Regions from separate parts of the Pseudoalteromonas sp. ECSMB14103 genome, predicted to be linked through region 2. Evidence: predicted binding sites of a transcription regulator. Region 2 holds the regulator's gene; each other region holds the start of a gene.
The links. The regulator sigma-54, encoded in region 2, starts transcription at its own class of promoters, with help from an activator protein. The targets are predictions, from matches to a motif close to GTTGGCACGNNNNTNGNNT.
Positions count from the first base shown of each region.

Region 1: the regulator sigma-54 is predicted to act here: its motif matches at 4,389-4,407, upstream of fliE (flagellar hook-basal body complex protein FliE).
Region 3: the regulator sigma-54 is predicted to act here: its motif matches at 3,248-3,266, upstream of RF53_RS18410 (EF-hand domain-containing protein).

Region 1 is NZ_JWGY01000001.1:637,815-648,262, reverse strand. It holds gene fliI (flagellar protein export ATPase FliI) at 1-412, opposite strand, end outside; gene fliH (flagellar assembly protein FliH) at 431-1,237, opposite strand; gene fliG (flagellar motor switch protein FliG) at 1,241-2,287, opposite strand; gene fliF (flagellar basal-body MS-ring/collar protein FliF) at 2,280-3,995, opposite strand; gene fliE (flagellar hook-basal body complex protein FliE) at 4,016-4,348, opposite strand; gene RF53_RS02920 (sigma-54-dependent transcriptional regulator) at 4,506-5,972, opposite strand; gene RF53_RS02915 (sensor histidine kinase) at 5,969-7,081, opposite strand; gene RF53_RS02910 (DNA-3-methyladenine glycosylase I) at 7,213-7,809, shown strand; gene RF53_RS02905 (sigma-54 dependent transcriptional regulator) at 7,997-9,433, opposite strand; gene RF53_RS02900 (flagellin N-terminal helical domain-containing protein) at 9,595-10,377, opposite strand; gene RF53_RS02895 (SDR family oxidoreductase) at 10,418-10,448, opposite strand, start outside.
Region 2 is NZ_JWGY01000001.1:244,381-254,828, reverse strand. It holds gene RF53_RS01130 (calcium/sodium antiporter) at 1-854, shown strand, start outside; gene RF53_RS01125 (KpsF/GutQ family sugar-phosphate isomerase) at 858-1,829, shown strand; gene kdsC (3-deoxy-manno-octulosonate-8-phosphatase KdsC) at 1,830-2,381, shown strand; gene lptC (LPS export ABC transporter periplasmic protein LptC) at 2,378-2,932, shown strand; gene lptA (lipopolysaccharide transport periplasmic protein LptA) at 2,922-3,458, shown strand; gene lptB (LPS export ABC transporter ATP-binding protein) at 3,455-4,180, shown strand; gene RF53_RS01100 (RNA polymerase factor sigma-54) at 4,250-5,749, shown strand; gene hpf (ribosome hibernation promoting factor) at 5,776-6,063, shown strand; gene ptsN (PTS IIA-like nitrogen regulatory protein PtsN) at 6,068-6,520, shown strand; gene rapZ (RNase adapter RapZ) at 6,540-7,385, shown strand; gene RF53_RS01080 (HPr family phosphocarrier protein) at 7,429-7,701, shown strand; gene mgtE (magnesium transporter) at 7,810-9,168, shown strand; gene RF53_RS01070 (YgiQ family radical SAM protein) at 9,237-10,448, opposite strand, start outside.
Region 3 is NZ_JWGY01000016.1:39,583-50,030, reverse strand. It holds gene rsmB (16S rRNA (cytosine(967)-C(5))-methyltransferase RsmB) at 1-775, shown strand, start outside; gene trkA (Trk system potassium transporter TrkA) at 861-2,237, shown strand; gene RF53_RS18420 (calmodulin) at 2,305-2,520, opposite strand; gene RF53_RS18415 (calmodulin) at 2,601-2,813, opposite strand; gene RF53_RS18410 (EF-hand domain-containing protein) at 2,957-3,169, opposite strand; gene RF53_RS18405 (flagellar brake domain-containing protein) at 3,634-4,296, opposite strand; gene RF53_RS18400 (TrkH family potassium uptake protein) at 4,333-5,784, opposite strand; gene RF53_RS18395 (YigZ family protein) at 5,881-6,495, opposite strand; gene pepQ (Xaa-Pro dipeptidase) at 6,553-7,875, opposite strand; gene RF53_RS18385 (transglycosylase SLT domain-containing protein) at 7,992-9,878, opposite strand; gene fadB (fatty acid oxidation complex subunit alpha FadB) at 10,071-10,448, shown strand, end outside.

The DNA.
Region 1 (10,448 bases), 390 kb from region 2:
AAGGGTTAATTGTATTTTGGGCAAACTTTAAAAAATGTTCTGCGTTTATTTTACCAAGTCCGTCGAGTGGACGGCCTAAGCCGTCAACTACACGCCCTAGTAGGCTCATTCCTACAGGTAACCCCAAATTATTTACTTGAGGTATTACTCGAGCACCTGGCAGTACGCCGGAAATATGATCATTAGGCATTAAGTATAAGGTTTGGTCGTTAAAACCAACAATTTCTGCGTCAACAAAACCATTCATGGTTTCAATTTTACATTGACTACCAACAGGCGCCCGCAGACCTTTTGCCTCTAAGGTAAGGCCAACAACACGCGTTAAAATACCCGCCACTGCAGGTGTATAGGGCTTAATGTTTTGTTGATATTGCGACAAGCGTTCGCTCAAAGAAGCAATTTGCACAGACATAGTACGCCTAAAAAATATTTAGATATTACTATTATGCAAAAAGCTATCCAACGTTTCTTTGACGCGTGTTTTTAACGTCATATCGAGCGAGGATTGCGCGGTTTTCACCTCACATCCACCTCTTTCAAGCGTGGGTTCGGGAACTAATTGCCAGTTATTGTCTGCTATAGTTTGCTCGCCATAGCTATCTTTTATAATGTCTAGATCGGTTGGGTTTAGATGCACTTTTACTTTTTCTTGTTGCGCATTTAACGAATCAATACTGTGTTTTAATGTATGTAAAATAACATCTGGCGATGTTTGTACTTCTTGGTATATAACTGCTTCAGCCAACATGCTAGCTAATTGAATAAGTTGCAACTCGGCTTGTTCATCCACTTTTTTTAGCGGTGAATTAAGTGCTTCTAAAATACCTTTAAGGCTAATTAGTTGCTCTTCAATAATCGGTTTTATATCTTCTTGGCCTTGAGTTTTACCGAGCTCTAGCCCCTCTTTATAACCAGCTTCTTTTCCCTCACTAACGCCTTTTTCAAAGCCGTCAATGTAGCCTTGTTCATGGCCTTGTTTAAGGCCTTCTTCATAAGCATCTTGTCTAATGCGTTCAAGCTCAACCATAGTAAGCTTTGGCAGCTCGGGCTCTTCGGGTTCATCAGCGGGCATTTCTTCGGCAAGCTCTTTTTTATAAAGCTCGCCCAATGGGGTGCCATACGCTGTTGAGCGGTTACCAAAGCTTTTTTCGTTAGGTGCTACATCGGGAATCGCCCAATGTTTTAATAATTCATCAGCTTCTTCAGCTCGAAGTGGACGCCCTTTGAGTTTGCTCATGGCTTACAAGAACTCCTCACCACCACCACCGCCTAACTGAATTTCACCCGAATCAGATAAACGACGTGCCGTTGATAGAATTTCTTTTTGGGCAGCTTCAACTTCGCTAATACGTACAGGCGCCATTGCTTCTAAATCATCAGCCAGCATATCGGCAGCACGCTTAGACATATTACCCAGTATTTTGTCTTTCAGACCGTCGTCTGCACCTTTGATTGCTTTCATTAATACATCTTGTTGTACTTCTCGTAGAATGGCTTGAATACCCCGGTCATCCACATCCATTAAGTTTTCAAATACAAACATAAGATCCTGAATTTGCTGAGACATCTCTTCGTCATGTTCACGAATAGAATCCATTAGCTGCCCTTCTACGTTTGTATCTAGGTAGTTCATAATGTCTGCCGCGGCTTTTAAGCCACCCATTTTCGCAGCTTGTGCTCCTGCTTGTCCGGCAAATTGTTTTTCCATAATTTCGTTAAGTTCTTGCAGTGCAGCTGGTTGCACTTCTTCAAGGTTAGCGATTCGCATGGTTAAATCAAGACGTACTTTCTCTGGGAACTGCGCAATAATTTCTGCGGACTGCTCAGGCTCTAAGTAAGACAATACAATCGTTTGTATTTGGGGGTGTTCATTACGAATAATATTCGCCACCTGCTTAGAGTCCATCCATTTGAGAGAATCAAGGCCTTTAGCCCCAGACCCCATAACAATTTGGTCAATAAGGCTGGCCGCTTTATCTTCACCCAATGCAGCAGTAAGCGCCTTTTTAATAAAGTCTTCCGACTGAAACCCTATAGTACTAAAACTTTGAATTTGCTCAATAAATAAGTTGTGAACCGCACTTATTTTAGCCTGTGACAGGTCGTCTAACGCAGCCATTGCCATTCCGACTTTTTGAACTTGTTTAGGCTCCAAGTGCTTAAGTATTTGGGCTGCATCTTCCTCTGATAAGCTCAGTAATAAAATAGCGGCTTTATCTACACCGTCTAGCTTATCAACATCAAACGCTGCTGGAAGTTGTTTTTGTTCTTGATCTTGATCAGTCATCTTCTGTTAACCACGCTTTCACTACTTGTGATGATAGTTCTGGTTCATTGGCTACAAGAGCACGAATTGCTTTGAGTAAGTCTTCGTCGCCATGTAAATCTGGTAACTGCAGTGTACCATCGCTTGAGAAACCAATTGAAGCAGAATCAAAGTCTTTGTTTAGCATATCCAACGTGCTATCGCCAATGTCTACGCCTGCACTTAACGCATCTTCGTCATATTCTTCAAGTGTATCGTCTGGGTAAATTAAGCGTTTAAGCATCGGTTTAACTACCGCCATTATGAGTACAATAATAACTAATGCACCCAGTACCAAGCGGATTATTTTCATAAACCAATCCTGCTCCCAAAGCGGCACGCTAATATCAAAATCAGTTGCTTCGCGAACAAACGGAACCGTTACCACTTCAAGTGCATCACCACGCTGCATGTCAAAACCAACGCCACCTTGTAACAAACGACGAATATTTGACAGTTCTTCCACTGAGCGCGGTGTCATTGTGGTTTCACCGTTTTCACCTACTTTTGGAATGTAGTCAACGGCCACCGACACGCTTATTCTGCGTATCACACCTGTTTGCTGGCGCTTATGTGAGATAGTTGTATCTAACTCATAGTTACGCGTCGCTTCTTTATGCGTTCTTGATGGTGAAGTTGCACTACCTGCGCCACCTTGTCCTGCTACTTCAGGGATATTAGAGTTTACTGGAGGCTGATTCGTCAGTGCACCAGGTATACCTACCGCTAAACCACCTATATTATTTTCTTCGAATGTTGTTTCGCTTCTTACTGCTGGTAAATCTGGGTTGTAGCGTTTTTGCGTCTCCTCAACAGCACTAAAGTCCATACTTAAATCAACTTGTGCAGTGTAGTTTGCAAGCCCTACAACAGGTATTAAAATACTGTCTATTTTTTCAAGATATTCTTGTTCACGCTTACGCTCTATGTCGTACTCTTTGCGTGAACGTGCAGCAAGCGATGTTTGCGAGCCTGAATTTAGTAAGCGACCATTTTGATCCGTTACTGTTACACGAGCCGGCTCTAAACCTTGTACAGCCGATGCAACCATATCAACCACTGAGTCGACCTCTTCGCTATCTAGCGAACGCCCACGCTTAAGAGTAAGTACAACAGTTGCTGAAGGCTTTTTCTCTCTGCGCGCAAATACATTTTCTTTTGGAATGGCAAGCAATACACGTGCACGCGTAATATTATTGAGCTCTTCAATTGTGCGCGCTAACTGTTGTTCTCGGCCATGCTTTAAGCGTTCACGTTCTAAACGCTGACTTACACCAAACCCCATGTCTTGCATGATAATATCTGAACCCGATGTAGGGCCTTGCTCTAGCCCTTCACGAGTCATTAAAAGTTTAATATTTTGGTACTCAGTTTCAGGGACGAGCACTACATTTCCATCTACTTGGTATTCAATTTTTTGTGCATCTAAAAAGTCGAGCGTTTCAATAAGCTCTTCTGTCTGCATTTTACCAAGTGGGCGCATATCTGGCTGACGTGCCCAAATAATAATAAATATAGCAATCGCTAAACAAATGCCTAAAGCAATAACTAAAGTTACTTGGCGCAATAAATCAACGCCATTTAGCGAACTTAAGTAGCCTGATTTCTGTTCTTGTTGATCGTCGCTGTCGCTTTGGTCCATTTCACCAGTAGCAAGAGCCAGATCGGTTGATTGATTAGATTGCGCCACAATAATTCTCCACTACCTAGTTAAACAGGCATGTTCATGATTTCTTTGTAAGCTTCGACAAGTTTGTTACGAACCTGCACTGTCGCTTCAAATGCAACTGACGACTTTTGAGAAGCAATCATCGCTTCGGCCAAAGACACACTTCTGTCGCCCGTTTCTACTGCCACTACTTTTTGTTTAGCGTCTTGCTGCAAACCGTGCACAGTATTAATTGCATCCGATAGCATATCGCCAAATTGAGCGGTTGATGAGGCTTGTGTTTTTACTGGCAATCTTTCGATTTGATTATTACGGCCAGCTTCTAAAGCCATAGATTGCATTTCTTGAAATACAGCGCTGTTTTGAATTTTCATAATTTGTCTCTGACAATGCAGTTAACTCTTAACATGAATAAAGCACAAAGCATGCCAAAAAATTAAATTAACAATTTCAATGAGTTGTGAGAAATTTTACAAGTCAGAGTTTTGACAGCCCTAAATTCAAAGGGGAAATTTAGGGCTAAAAATGATGTTATGCGGGGAGTGAAATACCTAAGTCGCGCATCTGCGCTAGTTTATAACGTAAAGTACGAGGGCTTATACCTAACGTTTCAGCAACATCTTTTCGCTTACCTTGGCATCTTGCTAACGTTTCTAAAATAATGCGATGCTCTTTATCTTTTAGCTCATCCTTATAACTTCCCGTATCAACAGCCAATAAGTCTTGTTTTGTTGGCTCGGCTGGAGATGACTGTTCGTCATAATACGCTGAACTCATAGCGCCTTGGTCAATATCTCTATTAGTAGCATTTACTTGCTGCTGACTAGTATTTTGCGCGCTGACAGATGCAGGCTCCATTACAAAATCTGTCGCCGCTATGTTTTCAATGAAAATAGCATGCTCGTTTAGAGTATCCCCAGTCCTAAGTATTAACGCACGTTGTATTACGTTATCAAGCTCACGCACATTACCAGGCCATGAATGAGCAAGTAATTTTTTCTCTGCGGCACTATCAAGATAAGCCATAGGCTCTTTACTTTTGTTTAAGTGGCGCTCAATTAAATGCTTAGCCAATACAAGGATATCTCCTGGTCGCTGACAAAGTGGTCGCCACATCAAAGGAAACACATTAAGCCTGTAGTATAAATCCTCTCTAAATTGGTTTTCGGTAACCGCTTCTTTCAAATCGCGGTTACTTGTTGCAAGTATACGTACGTCTAACTGGATTGTTTTTCTTCCACCTAAGCGTTCTACTTCGCGCTCTTGCAACACACGAAGTAGTTTAGCTTGCAGCCCTAGATCCATTTCTGTTATTTCGTCAAGCAATATAGTACCGCCTTGCGCTTGCTCAAACTTACCAGGACACGCTTGAATTGCGCCTGTAAACGCGCCTTTTTCATACCCAAATAAGGTTGCTTCAAGCATATTTTCAGGAATTGCTGCACAGTTAATCGCAACAAACGGCGCATCGCATCGGTTCGATTTATCATGAATATACCGTGCAAGCACTTCCTTACCTGAACCACTTGGGCCTAGCACCATAACGCTCGCATCAGAGCGTGCAACTTTACTTGCTAACTCTAAAAGTTGAATACTGCTGGGATCGGCAACAATGGGTCCGTCGGTCTCTTTTGCTTTTTCAGGTAAGTATCGACTTACCATATTGAGTAAAACTTCAGGTGCAAACGGCTTTGCCATGTAATCAATAGCGCCCAAGCGCATCGCTTCAACAGCATCGTCAATGGTAGCGTACGCCGTCATCATTAAAACAGGCAATTCAGGGTGGTTAAGCTTAATACTACGTAGTAAATCAAGCCCACTCATAGTGCCCATTTGTACATCACTCACCACCAGCGAAAATTGCTCTTTTTTCAGCAATAACATGGCTTGCTCTGCACAATTAGCCGCAATACATTCAATCCCCGACATTTCGAGTGTGTCAATTAAGGCTTCGCGAAGCCCTGCATCATCTTCGACAACTAAAATAGTGTTACTCATAATGATTCCTCTAATTTAGATGCGGTGCGAATAGGTAAAAGCAAACTAAAGCATGCTCCACCGCCTTTATTATTAGTCACGTCAACACGCCCCTGATGAGCGTTTGCAACCGAACTCACAACAGCAAGCCCTAACCCTGTGCCTTGGCTTTTAGTGGTATAAAATGGTTCAAATATTTTTTCTGCTTGAGTTAAATCAACACCTGGACCGTTATCGGATACGCTGATACGAACAAAATCTGGATTTTGCTCGTCAGTCGCAGCACTTAATTTTACTTCAGCGCCAGCACCAATGACTTGAATACTGTTATGGATTAAATTTTGAATTGCGCTGGCTATGGCTGATTTATTGCCTGTTATTTGAATATCTGGCTCTGGGAGACTAACAGCTAAATGACTGTCATTTAGTGTCACCATAGCATCGGCACCCGCTTTTACCTCACTGAGTAGCTGCTGCATAGACACTTGCTCAACAACTTGCTGGTCGCCACTTTTGGCAAAAAGTAGCATATCGTTTACTTGAGTTTCTAAATCTCTTAAGCGTGACATTAACTTGCTTTGAAAATTATCGCGAGATGCCTCGGGTAAACGCTTAGAGCCCAAATTAGCAGCATAGAGCATGGCCGCTGAAAGCGGGGTTCGAACCTGATGTGCTAGCGACGCCACCATTTTACCCAAAGCACTTAGGCGCTGCATATGAGCAACTCGCTTTTGTAAACGGCGTGTTTCACTCAAATCGGTCATTAAAATTAGCTGGCCCGGCTCGGGCGCTAACGCTGTTATATCAAGCTTAATTAAACGGCCATCTTTAAGTGATACTTCGTGACCATCGTCTTGATGCGGTCTAAAAGAGCGTTGAATAACGCTAAACCACTTTTCACCTTCTAAAGGTTCGCCTAACATATCAATGGCTATTTGGTTGGCCTTTGCAATCATTCCTTTACCATCAAGCACAACCACACCTGCGGGCATGGTATCAACTAAATGTGAAAGCCAACTTGCTTGCTGACGCAGATCGCTTAACTCACCTATGTACTCCTCTTGAAGTAAACATGGGTTATACTGATTTGCAGAAATAAACTGTGGTTTAAGCACGCTCGCAAGGGCCATAATCAAATCTCGAATTTGTATAGATATAGAGCTTAATGCACAATGTATACCAAAATTTATTTATATTATTTTCATTAACTTACAATAATAATAGCGCGACATAAAAATGACGCGCATAAAAAGGAATATGTATGAGTGAACAAATAAAATGCCGATGTGCTTGGTTAGACGCCACCAAACCCGATTACGTTTTATATCACGATTTAGAATGGGGCGTCCCTGTTTACGATGATCAAACACTGTTTGAATTTATAACGCTAGAGTCGGCTCAGGCAGGCTTAAGTTGGTATACCATTTTAAAAAAACGACAAGGGTATAAAAATGCATTTGCTAATTTTGATGTAAATAAAGTCGCGTTGTTTACCCAAGACGATGTTGAGCGTTTAATGCTTGATGAAAAGATCGTACGAAACCGTTTAAAAATTAACGCCACAATAAATAATGCCAAGCAATTTATAGACATTCAAAAAGAATTTGGCAGTTTTAGCGCGTATCAATGGCAGTTTGTTGATAACAAACCGATCGTAAACAATTTAAATTATACCGAAGAGACGCCCGCAATCACCAAAGAATCAACAGCCTTCGCAAAGGATTTAAAAAAGCGCGGCTTTAAATTTTTAGGCCCTACCACGGTATACGCTCATATGCAGGCCTGCGGTATGGTTAACGATCATAGTAATGACTGCTTTAGAAAAGATGAAATTATACAGGCTTTTTGTGGTGAGTAAGCAGCCAAACAGGTAGGTAATTAAAAGCTTTGCTTTTCACGCGAGCAAGCTCGGCGTCTACCGCCATGGTTTAAGTTTGTGTTTATCTTGTAGACGCCAAGCTTGCTTGCGTGACGGGCGAAGCCCGTAAATTAATTGCTCAAAAATGAATAAAAATAACAAAGAGTATTTCACCATTTTCGTACTGCTAATCTCGTGAAAGGTTATACTTTTTCATTTTTTCGACCAATGTTGTACGCCTTACACCTAATATTTCTGCGGCGCGCGCAACAACGTAATCAAAACGCTCTAAAGCTTGGGTAATTAAGCTTATTTCAAGCTCTGCTAAATACTCTTTAAGCTCAATGCCCTCTTCGGGTAATGCGCCTGAGCCAGCTTGGTTAAATTCAGGCTCCGGCTCATTGTCATAATCACTAAAGCCTGTGCTGAATATATCGTTAAAAGCATCTTTTTCCATAAGTTCTTCAGGGTATTCAGGCTCATAAGCATCTACCTCAATGTAACGATATTTATTGGGTAGATCAGGGATGTCCACTACCTTTTCAGGGAACATTATAACCATGCGCTCAACCAAATTCGCAAGCTCACGGATATTACCCGGCCATGCATGCTCTTTTAAACTTTCGATTGCTCGCTCAGTAAATTTAGCTGTCGTGCCCGTTTGCTCGTTTACGCGACGCATTAACTCCTTAAGTAGTAACGGAATGTCATCAGCACGCTCACTTAACGACGGGTTCTCTATAGGGAATACATTTAACCGGTAATATAAATCTTCACGAAAGCTGCCTGCTTCAATCATGGTTTCGAGGTTGCGGTGTGTTGCAGCAATAACACGTACATCGGCTTGAATCGCCTTAGTTCCACCTACACGCTCATAGCTTCGTTCTTGTAATACGCGTAAAAGTTTAACCTGCATTTGTAGCGGCATATCACCAATTTCATCTAAAAACAGCGTACCGCCTTGCGCCAACTCAAAACGGCCTTTACGCGCAGAAATAGCCCCTGTAAACGCCCCTTTTTCGTGGCCAAAAAGTTCACTTTCTAATAGTTCTGCAGGTATGGCTCCACAGTTTACAGGCACAAATGGTCCTGTACTTCGTTTAGAAAGTAAGTGAACGTTACGTGCAACCACTTCTTTACCAGTACCTGACTCACCTAAAATTAAAACGTTTGCATCTGTTTTTGCTACTTGTTCAATTAAAAAACGGACCTCTTTGACAGCTTGTGTTTCACCTACAAGGCCATCAAAAGATTTATGTGGCTGAGTATTTTTGTGCTCCCCCGGCAACATACGATGATACTGCTGGCAATCATGAAGCAACTGTGTGGTCACTTCGTGATTAAATGGCTCACAAATAAGTCCAACTACATTAGCAATGCTAAGTAATGGTCTTAACGTTTCACCTATTAATAAAAATGGAAGTGTTGGGTAGCGCTTAATTAAGTTTTCGTGATCGAGAGACTGTAAAGCCCCTAAAATGACCATGCACTCATGCTGCTGATATTTTGCACACTCTTGTTCAAAGTTGTCTTCATCTAAACGATGAGTAACCTCACCGATAAAACCAAGTGATGCGTTTAACCCAATAGAGCGATTGTTATTATTATCTAAAATCAGGATCATAGTTAGCGAGCCGTGCTTCACTCTTTAATGTAATTAACTAAATTGTAAGCCAGTTAAGCACGGATGCAAGTGATAGCGGCAGTTTTTTGACATAAACGCCAAAAAACAGACGCACTCGTTAATTCAGTCATACTTAAGAATTAACTATTAAGTATTAATATTTAAAGTAAGCCTAAAATAGACTCTGCAGATTGGTTAGCCTGGCCACGAAGAGCAACTGATGATTGCGCTAAAATGTCATTAGACACTTGTTGAGAAATTGCTAGGGCGTAATCGGTATCTTGAATGCGGCTTTGACTGGCTGCAATATTTTCTTGCTGCGTCCCTAACCCTTTAATTGTGCTTGCCAACGTATTTTGAAATGCACCTAACTCAGCTCGTTGTGCATTTATTTCATCATTTGCTTGCTTACTGATGTCAATAGCCGCTTGAGCACCGGCTTGGGTTGAAATATCAATGGTTGATAACGCAGAGGCAAAACTACCATCTGTAGAGTTTACCGTTTGGTTTGTATTCGCATCAGCACCAACTTGAAACGTGACAGCTTGACCATCAAATAAAGGCTTACCACCGAATGAAGCATTTTCGAACGTTTCAGATATTTGGCTTTGCAATTGCACGACTTCTTCTTGCAACGCAGCACGATCACTGTCAGTCAATGCACCGTTACCCGCTTGAATTGATAACTCTTGAATACGCGAAACGGCATCATTCACACCACTCAAGTTAGCTTCGCTTACTTGAGTATATGAAATCCCGTCGTACGCATTACTTACAGCTTGGCTAAAACCATTTTGCTGTGAAGTAAGCCTATCAATAATTTGCAAAGCCGCTGCATCATCTGCTGCGGTATTTACTTTTTTACCTGTAGCAAGTTGTTCTAAAAGCTTATTACCCGTTTGCTGAGTTTGGTTTAAAAATGAACTTGAGTTATCAATTTTCATAGCTAACTCCTAGAATAGTAATTAGCTTAGTATAGACTATTTAGACAGCAGTCCAACCTCCATCTAAAAAT
Region 2 (10,448 bases):
TTGTTGGTTTGACTGTTGTTGCCATGGGCTCATCAGCACCTGAAATGATGGTGTCAGCCTCTGCTGCATTGGCTGGAAAAACAGACACAGCGGTAGGTAACGCAATTGGCTCAAATATCACAAATATTTTACTGGTATTAGGTATTACCGCTTTATTTAGGCCTCTTAGCGTTTCTTCAAGTACATTAAAACGTGAAATCCCATTAGTGCTTATCGTATCTCTAGCTACTTGGTATATTTTTTCAGATAACTACTTTTCGCTTGCTGAAGGCGTTGCCTTATTAATTGGTTTTGTCGTCTTTATTGGTGGGCTGATTATTGTTTCGCTACGTGCTAAAAATCAAACAGACCCATTTGTATCAGAAGCATGTGATGAAGTACCCAATGACGTACCAACAAAAAAAGCAGTCATTTGGTTAGTTATTGGTATGGTATTACTCCCTGTCAGTGCACATTTTTTAATAGATTCAGCGGTCGATATTGCAAAATATTTTGGCCTAAGCGATTTAGTCATTGGCTTAACAATTATTGCAATAGGTACTAGCTTGCCCGAGCTTGCAGCTTCAATAGCAGGGGTTCTTAAAAATGAAGATGACTTAGCACTGGGTAATATTGTTGGCTCTAATATTTTTAATATTCTTGCCGTGCTGCCTTTCGCAGGCATTATTAACCCTTCTGTTATTGACCCGTCTGTTGCTAACCGCGACATACTTATTATGATTGGTGCCACGGTTGCGCTTATTATCATGTCATTGAACTTTAGAGGTGCTCAGCGCATCAATAGAGTAGAGGGCGGCTTATTATTAATCGCTTTTTTAGGCTACCAAGGGTATATTTTCAGTCAAGTAGGGTAAGTAATGGCAACGCTAAATTTTATTAAACAAGGCCTACGTGTATTAGACATAGAGCGCCAAGCATTGAGTGATATTGCACAATATGTGGATGAAAATTTTCATCAAGCATGTCAGTTAATATACGACTGCCAAGGCCGAACTATTGTTATAGGCATGGGAAAATCGGGTCATATTGGCAATAAAATAGCGGCGACATTAGCAAGTACTGGCAGCCCTGCATTTTTTGTACACCCAGGTGAGGCAAGCCATGGCGACTTAGGTATGATCACTAAAAATGATGTGGTTATGCTAATTTCTAATTCTGGTGAAACAAGCGAAGTCCTCAATATAATTCCCGTTTTGAAACGCCTCGGCGCAAAAATGATAGCCATGACAGGCAACGCTAGCTCAACAATGGCAACGCTTGCAAACGTACATATTTGCATAAAAGTACAAAAAGAAGCCTGTTCGTTAGGCTTAGCCCCTACAGCAAGCACAACAGCAACACTTGCAATGGGCGATGCCATGGCGGTTGCACTGTTAGAAGCTCGCGGTTTTACAGCTGATGACTTTGCGCTATCTCACCCCGGCGGCAGTTTAGGTAAACGTTTACTGCTGACCCTAAAAGATGTCATGCATAGCGGTAAAAACACACCTATTATTAACGTTACTCAAACTATAAAAGATGCACTGATAGAAATGTCGGCAAAAGGCTTAGGCATGACAGCCATAGTTGATTCTCAGCAACAACTTGTAGGGCTCTTTACCGACGGTGATTTACGTCGTATTTTAGAACAACGAATTGATATACATACAACACAAATAGATGTTGTAATGACCAAGTCCTGCACAACGGCAACGCAAGATATTTTGGCCGCTGAAGCACTTAATATTATGGAGCAAAAGCGTATTAATGGTTTAATCATCGTTAATGAGCAAAACCACCCTATTGGTGCATTAAATATGCAAGACTTACTAAAAGCAGGAGTATTATAAATGCAATTTGAAGAGCTCTATCAACCATTGAGTGAAGACGCAAAAGCACGTGCAAAAAAAGTAAAGCTACTTATTTGTGATATTGATGGTGTGTTTTCTGATGGTCGCATTTATTTGGGTAACCAAGGCGAAGAGCTCAAAGCATTTAATACAAAAGATGGCTTTGGCATTAAAGCGCTAATTAATAGTGGCTTTGAAGTTGCGGTAATTACAGGACGCCACTCAAAAATAGTACAACAGCGTATGACAAGCTTAACAGTACAACATATATACCAAGGCCAAGAAAATAAATTACTCGCTTACGAAGAACTAAAAACAAAGCTCAATTTAAATGATGAGCAAATTGCCTACATTGGCGATGATGGCCCAGACATGCCAGTGATGGAGTTAGTAGGGTTTTCTGTTGCAGTAAATGACGCACATCCGCTAATAAAACGTTTAGCACATTATACAACACAAATGCCAGGTGGCTTTGGTGCAGTGAGAGAACTAACCGACCTGCTAATGCTTGAAAATAACAAACCTTTGACCACAAAAGGGACTAGTTCATGAATGCAGCGCGCATAATATTAAGCGTTTTATTCATCAGCTGTATGGTTTGGCTTTGGTACCCTTATTTTACACAAGTAAATTTACCACAACAAACCGAAGCAGACATAATTGCAAAGCCAGATTACACAGCCATAGAGCTAAAACAAACAGCGTATGACGAAAATGGGAAAATCAGCCATAAAGTAACGGCAGCGCGAATGGAGCTATATCAAGAATTAGGGTTTACCTTTTTTGATAAACCTATTTTTACGCTATACAACAACAAGCAAACATGGCGAATTAACGCTAATGAAGCAACATTGTACGAAGGCAGACAATTAATATTAGAAGGTAACGTTGTTGCTAGTAATTTAACTGATAACGCAATGATAGATAAAATTAATGCTGATAACATTCAGGTAGATATAAAATTACTAACGATGCAATCAGAGCAGCCTGTCATTGTTACAGGGCCCAATTTAAAAATCACCGGTAAAGGCTTAGAAGCCGATTTAAAAACCGAAGTGATAAAATTAATTAACCATACGCGAACTATTTATTATGACCAATAAACTATCAACACTCTTTATTATTCCAACATTTTTACTTGCATTAGGTACTAATGCCGCTGAACCAACAGCGCCAATTTCTGCAAATCAAATTTCGATTAGTGCGGATAAACAAGAGGGTCAACTAAAAGAAAACGTAGGTATCTTCGAAAAAAATGTTGAAATTATTCATGGCGACAGAAAAATTACCGCAGACCGCCTTGAGGTTCACAAGCGCGATGAGCTAGGCGACAACAAGCAATTGTTAATAGCTACAGGTAAGCCTGCTTATTTTGAAGAAAAACAAGCCGACGGCACAATAATGCGCGCCAGCGCTAATGAAGTTAGATACGATGTTTCAACGCGTTTTTTAACATTAATTGGAGATGCAGAGATATCTCAAGCTGGGCAAAAAATGAATGCTAAAAGCATTACCTACGATATAGAACAGCAGCTTATTAGCGCCGAAAAAGATGAAAGCTCAACTGACCGTGTACACACTATCTTAGTGCCTGTGGAGCCTAAAAAAAATGACAAAGGCCAACCATGAGTACATTAAAAGCAGAGCTACTAGCCAAAAGCTACAAAGGCCGTGAAGTTGTAAAAAATGTGGGCTTAGAAGTTAAAGCTGGCAGTATTGTAGGCTTGCTTGGGCCAAACGGCGCAGGTAAAACAACAACCTTTTACATGATTGTAGGCTTAGTCCCTAGCGACAAAGGCAAAATATCTATCGATGATAACGATATTACGCTTTTACCTATGCACAGTCGTGCTAGATTAGGCATAGGCTACTTACCACAAGAGTCGTCTATATTCAGAAAATTAACAGTGTATCAAAACTTAATGGCTATTTTAGAAACTCGAAAGGAGCTCACTAAACAAGCCAGAGAAGATACATTGAATAATCTATTAGATGAATTTAGCATTCAACACATTCGCGATAGCAAAGGTATGGCATTATCGGGCGGAGAACGTCGCCGAGTAGAGATTGCACGTGCTTTAGCCGCAGATCCAAAGTTTATTTTGCTAGACGAACCATTTGCCGGTGTTGACCCTATCTCAGTATTAGATATTAAAAAAATTATTGAACACCTGAAAAACCGTGGGATTGGCGTATTAATAACAGACCACAATGTAAGAGAAACCCTTGATGTTTGCGAAAAAGCCTACATTGTTTCTCATGGGGAACTGATTGCTTCTGGTACCCCTGAACACGTATTAAATGATAAAACTGTACGCGATGTATATTTAGGCGAGCAATTTAGGCTGTAACATTTACGCCTTATTTATAAGCATCTGCTAGTATTAACTATAACAACTTAAAAGGATTGTTAGAGATACATGAGGCAATCACTACAGCTGCGCATGGGCCAGCAACTTACAATGACACCTCAGTTGCAACAAGCTATTCGCTTGCTGCAATTAAGCACATTGGATCTTCAGCAAGAAATACAAGAAGCGCTCGACAGCAACCCATTACTTGAGGTTGAGGAGCAAGACTATGCCGATGATCTTGCGGGCAAAAATGAGCAAAAAGCAGATAACGATGAAGTTACAGTAACCGTATCTGCAGATGAAGCCCCTAGCGAGTATGAACAAGACAGTGGTGAAGCGCTTGCTAAAGATACTGTAAGTGACGACATGGCAATGGACGTTAGCTGGGATGAGTACATGAGTGCAGCCCCTGCATCATCTTCAGGACCAATGCCTGAAGATGAGTCTATATATCAGGGCGCATCAACTGAAACGCTTCACGAATACTTAATGTGGCAATTACAATTAACGCCATTTAGCCCTACAGATGAAGCCATTGCTATTGCTATTGTAGAAGCGGTGGATGATTCAGGCATACTGACACTCAGTTGCGAAGAGATTTTAGAGAGCTTTAATCAAGATAACGATGATGACGTTGAGGTTGAACTTGACGAAATAGAAGCGGTATTAAAGCGCATTCAGCTATTTGACCCAGTGGGTATTGCGGCACGTAGCTTACAAGAGTGTTTGTGTATTCAGTTAAATCAATTTGATAAAGGCACGCCTTTTATTGATGAAACAAAAATGATTTTAACCGAGCACATTGATTTGTTAGCTGCTCGTGACTACCGTACATTAATGAAAAAAACGAAGCTCAAAGAAGATGAGCTTAAAGAAGTAATGACACTTATTCATACGCTCAACCCTAAGCCTGCAGACACAATAGTACGAGAAGAGTCTGAGTATGTAATACCTGATGTGTCAGTTAAAAAAATTAAAGGCCGCTGGATTGTAGAGTTAAACCCAGACAGCATGCCAAAAATTCGTGTAAACAGCCAATATGCAGCGATGTCGCGTACAGTTAAATCAAGCGGCGACAGTCAATTTATTCGCTCACATTTACAAGAAGCTAAATGGTTTATAAAAAGCTTAGAAAGTAGAAATGATACACTTTTAAAAGTAACTAACTGTATTGTTAAACAACAACAGGGCTTTTTTGAACACGGCCCAGAAGCCATGAAACCGATGGTTTTAAATGATGTTGCCGAAATGGTAGAAATGCACGAATCAACAATTTCGCGCGTAACTACGCAAAAGTATATGCACACACCGCGTGGAATATTTGAGCTTAAATACTTTTTCTCAAGCCACGTAAGTACCGAAAATGGTGGAGAATGTTCATCTACGGCAATACGTGCACTTATTAAAAAATTAATCGCAGCAGAAAACTCAGCAAAACCATTGAGTGATAGCAAAATTGCGGATATATTGGCTGAGCAAGGAATTAAAGTAGCGAGACGTACAATCGCAAAATATCGCGAATCTCTGGCTATTCCACCGTCAAATCAGCGAAAGAGCCTGATCTAAGACGCTAAACAAAGAGGGTAATGCTTATGCAACTAAATTTAACTGGTCGTCATGTAGAACTAACTGATTCATTAAGAGACTATATAAATACCAAATTTGCGAAGCTAGAAAGGCACTCTGATCATATTAATAATGTTCATGTCATTCTTGATATAGAAAAACTAAATCAAAAAGCAGAAGCAACTATTCATGTAAGTGGTGCTGAATTATTCGCATCCACTGAACATCAAGATATGTATGCAGCTATTGATTCATTGATTGACAAGCTTGACCGTCAAGTAATTAAACACAAAGAGAAGCTTGCTCGACACTAATATGATGAAATTAAGTTCACTTATATGCCAGGACTGCAGTAAAGCTGCGGTCCTTTTTAATAGTAAAAAAAGAATTTTAGAGTTTATTAGCGAGCTGGCTCACGATAAATTTCCGTATTTATCTCAACAGGATATTTTGGGCGCTTTATTAACCCGCGAAAAGCTAGGCAGCACAGGGATAGGCAGAGGTATTGCTATTCCACATGGCCGAATGAGCGGCGCACAAGAACCTTTAGCATTGGTGTTAGTAAGTGAAACACCGATTAATTTTGATGCTATAGACAACCGCCCTGTTGATATTTTTGTTGCACTCATCGTACCTGAAGGCGATAACCAACAGCATTTAAAGACGCTAGCAACGATAGCTGATAAACTAAAAAATAAAGAATTTTGTAAGCAGCTTCGCTGTGCTAAATCGGATGCTGAGTTGTATCAAATTATTGTTGACCAATCGTAACAAATTTAAAGGGTGATTAATGGAGTTGATTATCATAAGTGGCCGTTCTGGTTCTGGTAAGTCGGTTGCTTTGCGCGTTGTTGAAGATCTAGGTTATTATTGCGTAGATAACATTCCAGTAAATTTATTACCTTCTTTAATTAGAAGCGTTTCTGATAACTACGATAAAATTGCCGTTAGTATAGATGTGCGAAATTTACCAAAAGAGCAAGATGAATTTAATCACATCATCGAATACTTACCGGGTTTTACAAAACCAACGCTGTTCTACTTAGACAGTGAAGATCAAACCCTTATTAAGCGCTTTTCTGAAACCAGACGCTTACACCCTTTATCAATAGATTCACTTCCGCTTGATTTAGCCATAAAAAAAGAAAAAGAACTTCTCGATGTGCTAATTACGCGCGCCGATTACATGATCGATACCAGTGAGCTAAGCGTTCATCAACTTGCTGAATCAATTCGCGAAAAAATATTAGGTAAAAAAGATAAGCAGCTGATTGTTACATTTGAATCATTTGGTTTTAAACATGGCATTCCTAAAGAGGCAGATTACGTATTTGATGCACGTTTTTTACCTAACCCGCACTGGGAGCCTGAACTAAAACCACTCAATGGCCTAGACCAACCAGTAAAAGATTATTTGGCTAGCCACAGCATAGTTCAAAAATTTACATGGCAAATACAAACCTTTGTACAAACATGGCTACCACACCTAGAGCGAAATAACAGAAGCTATTTAACTATTGCGATTGGCTGTACTGGCGGGCAACATCGCTCTGTATATTTAGCGCAAACAATTGGCGAAAGCTTTGCAGTTACGCATCCCAATGTAAAAATACGTCACAGAGAACAAGAAAAGTAATTTTACAAAACTAATAACCTGTTCAGCTTTGATAGAGTAATGTATGCGTATAGAAGACACTTTTTTAATACAAAATAAATTAGGACTGCATGCCAGAGCCGCGACTGTATTAGCCCAACTCGCTGTAAAATTTGATGCTTCAATCACCTTGTTTCAAGATGATAAAGAAGCTGCTGGTGACAGTGTATTAGCACTGATGCTACTTGAAAGTAGCCAAGGTAAAGAAGTTAAAGTGGTATGTGAAGGGCCTGATGCAGAGCAAGCTTTAAATGCAATTGGAGAACTTATTTCGCAACGATTTAACGAACAAGAGTAACGTTAATTTTTAACATTTAAATAAAATAACTATAATCAAAATAACTGGCTGCTAGGTCGTACTCCCCCACCCATTAGGTAACAGTTACAGTATAAATAAAGGACGCCAATGCCCGAAGCTTTTGAACAAGACTACCCACTACAACAACTAAAACAAGTGACCAAGTCACTTAATAGTGGTCAGTTTGTTCAAGTTAGGCGCATGCTCGCAAAAACAGCGCCATGTGATACTGCGTTATTATTAGAATCATCTCCACACAAAATTCGTCGCTTGCTATGGCAGTTAGTTGATCCTGATGTTCAAGGTGATGTACTCGAAGAATTATCAGAAGACGTGCGCCTGGGTATTATTGCCCAAATGGAGCCTGAGCACATTGCTGCTGCCACTGAAGACATGGGTCACGATGACCTAGGTGAAGTATTACGTAGTTTGCCTGACACCGTTTACCAAGACGTTGTTAGCGCCATGGACACCCAAGATAGAGAACGCGCAACACAAGCGCTATCTTATCAAGAGCGTTCTGCAGGTGCACTCATGAACACCGATACGGTAACTATTCGCCCGGATGTGACCATTGATGTCGTACTACGTTATATTCGACTTCGCGGAGAGTTACCTGAAGGCACTGATGACCTGTATGTGGTTGATAAACATAACTGCTTTATTGGTGCTTTATCGCTGAGTACATTGCTAACTAATCCACCAGAAAAAATTGTTCGCGATTTAATGGATGAAGAATGTGAGTCAATTCCAATTTCAATGGATGAAAGTGAAGTCGCACAACTGTTTGAGCGCCATAATTGGATCTCGGCCCCAGTTGTTGATGACAACGATCAGCTACTTGGTCGTGTCACGATCGATGATATTGTTGACGTAATTCGTGAAGACGCCGAACATAGTTTACTGAGTTTGGCGGGCCTTGATGATGAAGAAGATACCTTTGCCCCTGTCTTAAAAAGCTCTAAAAAACGCTCAGTATGGTTAGGAGTTAACTTATTAACTGCGCTTGCGGCCGCCTTTGTAGCCAGTTTTTTTGAAAGCACACTCGATATTTTACCCATATTAGCAGTGCTTAATGGCATTGTTCCTTCTATGGGCGGTGTTGCTGGTAGTCAATCACTCACACTTGTTATTCGTGGTATAGCTGTTGGTCATATAAATCAAACCAACCAACGCTTTTTAATGATGAAAGAACTCGCTATTGGAGCACTCAATGGCATTTTGTGGTCATTGTTGATAGCGGGTGTTATTGCACTTTGGCAGTGGGACTTTATGCTCGGCGGCGTACTCGCTTTTGCCATGTTTATGAACTTAGTTGTGGCAGGGGTTGCTGGTGCAAGTATTCCAATTTTACTTAAAAAAATGAATATAGACCCTGCACTTGCAGGCAGTGTAGTGCTAACAACAGTGACAGATATTGTGGGTATTTTTGCCTTTTTAGGCACCGCCACTTGGCTGTTAATATAAATTTAAAAGCTGTTATAAAAAACGCGCAGTTAATTTATAGCTGCGCGTTTTTATTGTCTCGGTAATAACTATCTGGCTTTGTGCCTATTTCCACCCACTTTAGGTTTTGTATTAGCCTTTTTAAACTGACTAAATCCCGTATGACGTGTAAGCGCTGGGCGAGCCCCTTTACGGCCTTTATTAACGGTTTTACCCGCTTTTTCATCACGGCCTTCTTCTGGCACTAAACAGTTTGGCCCTTTGCCAATTAAGTTGGCTTTACCCATTTTGCGAAGTGCTTCACGTATCATTGGCCAGCCCGATGCATCATGGTAGCGCAAAATAGCTTTGTGTAATCTGCGCTGGCGTGCTCCTTTTGGCACTGGCACTACTTCACTATTATTCTTGATATTACGCAGTGAGTTCATCTCTGTATGGTAAATAGTGGTCGCATTGGCCATTGGAGATGGATAAAAGTTTTGCACTTGATCCAACTTAAAGTCGTTAGACTTAAGCCATAAAGCCATGTTTACCATATCTTCGTCTTTAGTTCCTGGATGCGCAGAAATAAAATACGGAATTAAATACTGCTTTTTACCCGCTTCTTTCGAGTACTTATCAAATAATTCTTTAAATTGATCGTAAGCACCCATGCCTGGCTTCATCATTTTTGATAATGGACCGTCTTCAGTATGCTCTGGCGCTATTTTTAGATACCCGCCCACATGATGTGTCACCAGCTCTTTAACATAGCGAGGATCGCGTACAGCAAGGTCATAGCGAACGCCCGAAGCGATAAGAACTTTTTTAATGCCTTTTACATCACGTGCTTTTTTGTATAAGTCGATTGTAGGCGTGTGATCCGTGTCCATGTGCTTACAAATATCAGGGTATACGCACGATAAGCGTCGGCAGGTACTTTCTGCTTTTTTGCTTGTACAACGTAATTTGTACATGTTGGCCGTTGGCCCACCTAAATCGGAAATAACGCCAGTAAAACCGGGCACTTTATCTCTGATCTGTTCAATTTCTTCAATAATGGACTCTTGCGATCGGCTTTGAATAATACGCCCTTCGTGCTCTGTAATCGAACAGAATGAACACCCACCAAAACAGCCACGCATAATATTCACCGACGTTTTTATCATGTCGTAAGCAGGTATTTTAGCGTCGCCATAACGTGGATGAGGAATTCGTTGATAAGGTAATCCAAATACCGCATCCATTTCATGTGTTTCTAAAGGATAAGCCGGTGGATTCACCCAAATAGAGCGATCGCCATGACGCTGAAATAAAGCTCT
Region 3 (10,448 bases), on a different contig from region 2:
AATGTGGTTACGTGTAAATCAATCACAATTTAGCACGCAAGAATACAGTGATATGCTAACGGCTAACGATATAGAACATACATTAAACCCAAACTTTATAGACGGGATTAAACTAGCCAAGCCGCGTGATGTTTTTTCACTTCCTGAGTTTGATACGGGTGCTTGTTCAGTGCAAGATGCAGCAGCGCAATTAGCTGCTCGCTTTTTAGAGCCAAAAGATGATGACGTTATTTTAGATGCCTGTGCAGCACCCGGCGGTAAAACATGCCATATATTAGAGCTTGCCGACGCCGACGTACTTGCACTTGATAGCGATGCCACTCGCCTTGAACGCGTAAAGCAAAACTTAACCCGTATAGGTTTAGGTGCCGACCTACAATGTGGTGATGCATCACAACCGCACACATGGTGGGACGATGAACAGTTCGACCGTATTTTATTAGACGTGCCTTGTTCAGCAACCGGCGTTATTCGTCGCCACCCTGATATAAAATGGCTACGCCGTGCATCCGACATTGAAGACTTAGCCGCACTACAAGGCGATATACTCAATAGCATTTGGCCTCTACTCAAGCCTGGTGGTACATTGGTATATGCAACATGTTCGGTTCTTCCAAAAGAAAACCAACAACAAGTTGCTAAATTTTTAGCTAATAACGATGACGTAGAGCATATTCCACTTCATGATAAAGACACCCTCACCACACCGGGTTTGCAGCTACTTCCGGGTGAAAGTGATGGTTTTTATTACGCTAAAATGGTTAAAAAAGCCTAGTTAAACAAGGCTTAATAACGCGTACAACAAGCCATTTTTAAATTTAAAAATGGCTTTTTATTACTACTTAATACACTGGTAAATAATGAAAATAATCATACTCGGTGCTGGACAGGTTGGCGCCACGCTAGCTGAAAACTTAGTAGGCGAACAAAACGAAATTACCGTAGTAGATATTGACGGTAACCGTATACGCGAACTGCAAGATAAATACGACCTTCAAGGTGTAATGGGCCACAGTGCTCACCCTGATGTTTTGCGCCGCGCCGGCGCAGACGATGCCGATATGATTATTGCGGTAACCAGCTCAGATGAAGTAAACATGGTGGCGTGCCAAGTGGCGTATAGTATTTTTAATACGCCCACTAAAATTGCCCGAATTCGCTCTGAGCAGTATTTAAAATACCGTGAAAAACTTTTCCAAAACGATGATTTACCAATCGACCATTACATCGCCCCAGAAGCGTTAGTTACTAAGTATATACGCCGCTTAATTGACTACCCTGGCGCATTGCAAGTATTGCAGTTTGCCGATGGTATGCTCTCGCTAGTTGCAGTAAAAGCCTATTACGGTGGTTTATTAGTAGGCTATGCCCTATCTGCATTAAAAGAGCATATACCCAATGTAGAAACTCGCGTTGCAGCTATTTACCGTCAAGGCAAAGCCATTAAACCGCTCGGTACAACCGTTATTGAAGCCGACGATGAAGTGTTCTTCATCGCAGCAACCAAACATATACGCGCCGTAATGAACGAACTGCAGAAGCTTGAGCGTTCATACAAAAAAATAATGATTGCCGGTGGCGGTAACATTGGTGCAGGCCTTGCTCGCTCTCTTGAAAAAAATCACACCGTTAAGCTAATAGAGCGCAGTAAAGAACGTGCTGAACAGCTTTCAGAAATGCTCGACAACACGGTAGTATTTTGTGGCGACGCCTCCGATCAAGAACTTCTTTCTGAAGAACATATCGAACAAGTGGATGTGTTTATTGCCGTTACCAACGACGATGAAGCCAATATTATGTCGGCCATGCTTGCCAAACGCATGGGCGCGCAAAAAACCATGGTGCTTATTCAACGTGGTGCGTATGTAGACCTAGTTCAAGGTGGCGAAATAGACATTGCCATATCGCCGCAACAGGCAACAATTTCTGCATTGTTAACCCATGTACGTCGAGGTGATATTGTTAACGTGTATTCATTGCGTAAAGGGGCTGCAGAGGCTATTGAAGCAGTTGCTCATGGCGATGAAAACACCTCCAAAGTAGTTGGCCGTGCAATTGCCGATATAAAACTACCCGCTGGAACAACTATTGGGGCCATTGTGCGTAACGACGATGTACTTATTGCCCATGACGACACCATTATTATGTCGGGCGATCACGTGATTATGTTTTTAATTGATAAAAAACATATCAACGTAGTAGAAAAGCTCTTCCAAGTAAGTGCTATATTTTTATAACGCATCAAACACAAAAAAGCCGCTGAACATGGCGGCTTTAGTGGAGTATGATTGGGTCTTATCAATGCTACTGTACTTTGGCAAATTCTTCTTTAGAAAGCTCACCATTTCCATCTGTGTCTAAATCTTTAAAAATTTTCACTAGTTGTGAGTTTACTTGAGCTTCTTCCATGCTTATAACACCGTCACTGTTGCTATCAAACGATGCAAAATCTACCGCTGCATAAGCTGCTGAAGAAGATGCTAAAACTAAAACCGCAAGTGTTGTATTTAATGTTTTCATAGTGATGTTCCTAGTAAAATGAGAAATCCTTTTCTAAGATCCCTGTCTGTGAAAAATAGCTAAACCAATACCGGTTAACTTTAAAATTTTGCAAACTCGTCTTTAGACAGCTCACCGTTACCATCTGTATCTAGCTCTGTAAACTCAGCCATTAAATCGGTGTCTATTGCCGCTTCACTTGGGCTAATTGCTCCACTGCTGTCGGTATCTAAACTGTCAAAATCTGATGCTGCAAACGCAGCTGAAGAAGACGCTAATGCAATAAGTGCTAGTGCTTTATTTAAATGTTTCATAACTTAATCCTTCATGCTTAATGTTCTATCAAAAAATGGGCTTATTACCTTTTAAAATGGTTTCACTTCCTTGTTATCCTTTTTCGTAAGCTCCTTTGCCTACTTAGGTTGTCTTTGGCAACTCAGGACTCCATTTACTGAATTTAGGCTTTTGAAAACTCTTCTTTTGATAACTCACCATTTTGGTCTGTATCGAGCTCTGAGAACATGCTCATTAATTTTGCATCAACTGATGCTTCGGCTTGGCTAATTGCACCATTACCGTCTACATCGAGTGTATTAAAGTCAGAGCCTGCAAAAGCGGCTGACGAAGAAGCGAGTGCGATAAGTGCTAATGTTTTATTAATGCGTTTCATAGTATGTATCCTTCAAGTTGTATGTGAGTGATTGGTACTTACTGTTAATCACGTTTTTCGATTAGTACAACCAGACTATTACAACTTAAATGCCAATATTTATTAGTTTATATTTTTCAGTGCCTTACGTGTTAAATACTGAACAAAGTGCAAATTTAAGCATTATTTTTGTAGCTATTTAGCAACGCTGGTTTAATTAAAAAATATAAGTTATTAAAAATCAGATATTTAGGTTTAATGTAAAAAACCACAAAGCGAAGTTATTTAAATGATCAAGGTGTAATTAGGTATTGAGCAGGAAGTTTTAAACTGAACAAGGTGTAAAAATAAAATAAAATATAAAAAATTTGAATGCTATATCTCTGTTTTTATTTAATAAAAAATAATAATTTAGAGGTTGGTAATTTATTTTCGTTCATAAAGTAAAAAGTCGCTATTTTGTTGCAAAATAGCGACATTAAAACCTAATCGGCATCGAGTTCTATCATAGCGGGGTCAATAAAGTGCTCTTTCATAAAAGCTTTCATCTCTTCTTTACTGGCTAATAACTTAATACCGCAACGCACGCCTGCATTATGATCTTTCACGCTGCACACTTCGCCTTCAAAGCCTTTGCTATTACTACCTAATACCACAGTGCATTGTGAGTCTTTGATGCTTTCTAGATCTGCGTCAGTTTTTACATCAAACATAGCCCCCGTTAGCGAAATATCTTTTATAACACCATCGAGTACCTTGTCATCACTGAGTTTAAGTTTTGCAGGCAATAGAGTTGGAATACGGGTTTGCGAACGTAAACTAAATAGCTGAACTTGCTTGGGGTAGTTTATAAAAATCAGCCTAACGGGGTGTGATGCAATAGATTTAATTTGCTGTCTAAACGCAATTATTTGTCCATCGTCACCCTCTATTAATGCTCTTACAACTACGGTGACGCCATCTCGTAAGTAATCATTTGCACCCGGTAAACGTTTGGCTGTAGGGAAGTTTAAAATAATAAACTTTTCGTCAAGCAAGCCTACCATTTCTGTTTTCACGCGCTTACTGCTAGTGGGTGTTAATATTTCTAAGTCAACTAAACTGCCAACCGGTATATTATTTAATTTATCTGCATGCGTTGCTGGCATATCCATTCCATAAACATAGTAGTAAAACGTTGTGTTTTATCCGCGCCAAAACGTAGGCGTAAATAACACAAGCAAAGTAAAAATTTCTAGTCGGCCAAATACCATTGCAATAGTCAGCAACCATTTAGCGCCGTCGGTTATTGCACCATAATGCGAGGCAACATCACCCAACCCAGGGCCTAAGTTATTTAAACACGCTGCCGTGGCCGAAAACGCCGTAATATTATCCATTCCCGTGCCCATAAGCGCCAGCATAATAATAATAAATACTAAGGCATAGGCAGAGAAGAACCCCCACACAGCTTCTACAACCTTATCGGGCAATGCTTTACGGCCAAGTTTGATTGAATAAATAGCACGAGGGTGCACTAAGCGGTTTAGCTCACGTACGCCTTGCAGGTAAAGTAAAAACACGCGCACCACCTTCATACCGCCCCCGGTAGACCCTGCACAGCCACCAATAAAGCTCGAAAATATTAATAAAATAGGTAAAAACAGCGGCCACGTTGAAAAGTTATCGGTAGCAAAACCTGCCGTTGTACTCATTGATACCGCTTGAAATAGTGCTTGGTCAAGGGTTTCATCACCATTGGCGTATATCTCGTTCGACGACAACACAGTAAAACAAATAACCACCAGCGCCAATTGAATGCATAAAAATACTTTAAACTCGGGGTCGCGAATGTAGACCTGCACGTTCCGGCTTGCCACCGCAGCGTAGTGCAAGGAGAAGTTAATAGCGGCAATGATTAAAAAGAATACACAAATAAAGTTAATAACCGGGCTGTCGAAATGGCCCATAGAAGCATCATAAGTCGAAAACCCACCAATGGCGACGGTAGAAAACGCATGACAAATGGCATCAAACCAGTCCATTCCCGCCGCCCAATACGCCAACATACAGGCAATGGTTAACGACACATAAATATACCAAAGGTGCTTTGCGGTATCGGCTATGCGAGGGGTCATTTTTGAGTCTTTTACTGGGCCGGGGATTTCAGCACGATACAACTGCATTCCACCAACACCTAGCATGGGCAGTATTGCAACAGCTAATACAATGATCCCCATACCGCCAAACCACTGTAATTGCTGGCGATAAAACAGCACTGACTTAGGTAAATATTCAATCCCCGTCAGCACCGTAGCGCCTGTGGTTGTTAAACCCGAAAAGGCTTCAAACACCGCATCAGCAAGGGATAAATTAGGTTCTTGTAAAAAGATAAGAGGTAAGGATGCGAATGCCCCCAGTACCAACCAAAACAAAACCACAATTAAAAAGCCTTCACGCGCTTTTAAATCCCCGTTTTCATGTCGGTTTGGGTAATACGCTATTAAGCCAATAATAATACTGAAAATAAACGCTAAAACAAAAGGAACACCACCACCATCTTTATAAATTAAAGACACCACAGCAGGTGGCACCATGGTAATACTAAACAGCGCAACAAGTTGCCCAAGAATTTTTATGATGGTACGAAATTGCATTTAGCTAATCGCTTTTATTATTAGTAAATTCAGGCTCAACTGCATTAGCCTGGTTAAATAGAATGAATATGCATTGTATGCAACTTGTGTAGGTTATTACTCTTTAATAGTTAACTCAACTGCGCCGTGACTTAAATCAAAAATATCTTTAATTGCTTGCTGTGCTTGGCGGCTATCAATGGTGATCACCCAATCAATATTAGCAGTAAATTGCTTTTCAATGTTGAGCACTTGGTAGTGCGTTTTAAGTAGCTGCTCAATTGCGCCTTGCATACTGTATTCACTGCTGCCAATTAGCTCAACACTTGGAACTTTAAGTACGGTGTCTAATTTGGCTAATGCATTATTTAACGACCCGCCATAAGCTCGCACTAACCCGCCAGTTCCAAGTTTAATTCCTCCAAAATACCGGGTTACCACGGCAGTAACTTCACCAAGTCCCGATCCCACCAGCACATTTAACATTGGTTTACCGGCCGTACCATTGGGTTCACCATCATCTGAAAAACCATACACGTGGCTACCACCGGGGTTACCTGCCACATGGGCCCAACAATTATGCCGAGCATCGCTGTATTTATCTTCAATACTTTTAATAAAAGCTTTAGCTGCGGCTAAATCGGGAGTATGTGCAATATGCACAATAAACGTGCTTTTTTTAACTTCTTCTTGGTGAAACACAGCGTCGGCTGGGTATTTATATTCTGACATATTTTACTTAACCAAAAAAATGGGGCCATTAGGCCCCTTCTCTTGCTAACTTATCACTTAATCTAAGTGTAAGTCGCGCGTCATATTTTCTAAACTATCATCGTGCACAATAATGTTATCTTCAATACGAATACCGCCATAAGGTTTAAACGCTTCAACCTTATCCCAGTTGATGTATTGCTTGTTGTCGGTTTGCGCTAAATCACCTAACAACGAATCAATGAAGTACAAACCAGGTTCAATAGTAAACACCTGATTTTTCTCTATCATACGTGTACAACGTAAAAATGGGTGCCCTTCTGGAGATGCTTGATGAGTACCTTTGTCGTCACTCATAAAGCCGCCCACATCGTGTACTTGTAAACCAAGGTGATGCCCTAAACCATGCGGAAAGAAAGTAGAGGTAATTTTACGCTCTACAATATCTGCAGCCGGTAAGTTAACTATATTAAAGTCGCTAAGAATTTGCGCTATGCGGTTATGACACTCAACATGTAAGTCGCCGTAAAGCATACCTGGCTTTAATCCTTTGCCTAATTCGATTTGCGTCGTCGTCATTGTATTAACTAGCTCAGCAAATTCACCCTGCTTTTTGAAGTCATAAGTACGCGTTATATCTGCGGCGTAGCCGTTAAAGTTTGCGCCAGCATCAATTAAAAATGAGTTATGCGTTTGCGGTGCGTTTGGCTCAAAATGAGTGTAATGCAAAATAGCGCAGTTTTCGTTAAGCGCCACTATATTGCCATACGGCATTTCGTTTTCGCTTTGGCGTGTAGCCATAAGGTACGCTTGTTGAATATCAAACTCACTACCACCATTAAAAAAAGTGTCGCGTGCAGCTTTATGGCCATCAACCGCTATGCGGTTAGCATTACGTAAACACTCAAGTTCATACTGCGTTTTGTATGCTCTATTAAAGTGTAAATAGTTAAGCACCGGCTCTGGGTTCATTATGCTAAAGCCAAGTGCTTGAGCTACTTCTATGTATTCGCCCATGTAAGCGTACTTTGCTTTGTCATAAGGAAGTAGCTTTTCAACCTGATCGGGTTGTAACAATAGTTCTATATCAAAATACTCAGCCCAAAAATCACGTGGTTCGTCAGGTACTTTATGCCAAAAATCAACAGGACGATAAAAAATAAGCTTAGGTTTGTCGCTACCATTAACAACAATCCAGCAATGTGGATTATCAATAACAGGTAACCAAGCTTTAAAGTGAGGATTAACTTTAAACGGGTAATACATGTCGTCTAAAAATTGGCGCTTTGCTTGGCCAGAGTGAATAACTAATCCTTCTAACCCTTCGCTTTCGCAAATTGTACGAGTACGCTGCTGCAGTGTTGCAATATGTTCGGCGTATAAAACGGCTAATTTATCCATTGTTAATCCATCTGTTAAATTTAACTTGCTTTGAGTCTACCACTTATAGCTATTACGCTCAAAAAAGGGGGATGGCCCACTGTAAGCACAATCCCCCTTATTTAAACTTATGTTTACTAACCGCCTATTTTCATTTCCAGTATGGGAGCCAGTAAATTACCCTCTCGGCCCATACGAGTATGATATACCTGCCTGTAAGCAAATACATTTTTGACATAATCGCGTGTTTCTCTATACGGAATAAGCTCTATCCATAACTCTGCTGGCATTGCATCATCAGGCACCCAACGTTTTATACGATGGTAGCCTGCGTTATAAGATGCTGTAGCGAGTATTTCGTTACCATGGTTTTTCTTTTTCAAGTAACGTAAATAACTGGTACCTAACCTAATATTTGTTTTAGGTTGATATAATCGACTATTAGACACACTGCCTTTATTTACATACTTAGCGGTACTTGGCAGCAATTGCATTAAACCTCGTGCATTAGCACTTGATCGCGCGTCAGGAGCAAATGAGCTTTCACGCCTTGCAATAGCAATACTCCAAGCTACATCTATTTTATTACGCTTGCTATAGCGCTCAAATATGTCTTGAAAAGCAAATGGAAAACGTTGTTCAACATTATCCCAGGCTTTTATTTTAGCGAGTGTGAATATCGTGCTGTCGTGCCACCCCAAATTAGTAGATAAAACAGAGGCTGCAAGCTTTTCTTCTTCATTTGAAGTGTTTGTTAAGTAATTCCATTCACGTCTCGCTGAAGTAACACGCTCTAACTCATATAATGCTTTTGAACGTTTAAAACCAGGGGCATTACTCACCTTTGCAATTAATTGCTCACTCACCACTTTTGGTTGATTATTTAGATCAACCGGCAAACCTAAACGCGCAGCGGCTAAAAAACCGTAGTAGTCTCGGTTAGTCGCAATACTTTGCCACATTTTTTTAGCTGTTTGATCGTCACCGCGTTCTGCATAACTATACGCAAGCCAATATTGCTGACCTAAACTAAGATTCTCTTTGCCTGTAAAAAACGCAGCAATACCTGCCCAATCTTGGGTTTTAAGCATGTTACCAAGCTGCCATTGCATTAATTTGTTGTCTTGGCGCTCTTTTGGCACTTTGTTTAACCAAAAACTGGCTTGCTTATGTCCGCTAGAAGCAAGTGATAAAGCAAAGGTGTAGTATAAATCTGCCTTTTCTTTATCGCTGTAGTTAAACATACGCTCTATTTTTTCCCATGCGCGCAGCGCTAGTTCTTTGTCGCGCCAAATTAGACGCTTAACACCATAAAGTGCAATTTCACCCTCTTTAGGGGATTTATTTTTATAGCGATATAACCCCGCCGCAGCGCTTGGGTCGCGGCGAACTTTTAAATATAAGTCAGCAAGGTAACGCTCATTTTTTGGTAAAAGTGTTTTTAAATAAGGTAGTAGGCTTTGCGTTCCGCCTTGCGCGGCAAGTGTAATTCGTTGCCATACAGTATCGGCATTCATATAGCCTTTTTTGCGCCAGTACGAGAATAACGAATCGCACTCCTTAGGTTGTGACTTTCCCACCGTCCATAAATCCGTCACCTGATTTAAAATGGCTTTTTCTGGGGCGCCTAAATCTAATTGATACCCCAAATATGTACAGGTGTATTCAGCGTTACTGGTGTCGCGGTAATTACGAATAAACGCCGCTTTTCTATTATTTTTTTCAAGATACTCCAGCCATACTTTACGAACGGGCCATTCAAGTGGCGTATGCTGATATATATTTAAGTAATCTTCTATTTCTGCTTGATATTTTATGCTCGGGTTTCGTTGCCAGTATGTTTTTTCTACATACGGTTTTAGTGGGTGGTTTAGGTTATTAACTACGTTTTTAAACTCGCGGTAACTTGCGTTGCGTACTTTTTTTTCAGCATCTAAAAATGCGTCGTTATCGATGCTAGCCTCGGCAGAATAAAGAGGAAAAATAAAAGCAGCTGCCGCAAAACTAAATAATTGTTTTTTCATAATGTCCTTTAATAAAAAATTAAAGTAGTGAATAAAAGCTTTTTCACCACCTTAGCACCAAACCAGCTATATTTTAACCAGTCGTTTGTAACCGAGTTAAATTTTTCGTTGCATTTTTTACTCAAAGCAAGCACACTGATTGAAATGCAAACTCATCGTACCAGTCTTAGTTCGTCAACTAGGGAGAATAAAATGTTATATAAAAGCGATTCCTTTGAAGTTAGCTTCCTAAAGGAAAACATCGCCGAGTTTAAGTTTTGTGTTGCAGGTTCTGTAAACACATTATCTCAAAAAACTCTTTCAGATTGTGCAGCAGCATTAAAAGAATTAGCTGCTAATTCTGATATCAAAGGCATGGTTTTTACCAGTGATAAAGACCACTTTATTATTGGCGCCGACATCTTCGAATTTTTACCTACATTTACTAAACCTGAAGAAGATTTAGTCGTGTGGATCAAAAACGCAACTGACGTTTTTGATGCAATTGAAGATCTTCCATTCCCAACTCTAAGCGTTGTAAACGGCTTAGCACTTGGCGGCGGATGTGAGTGGGCACTTGCTACCGATTAT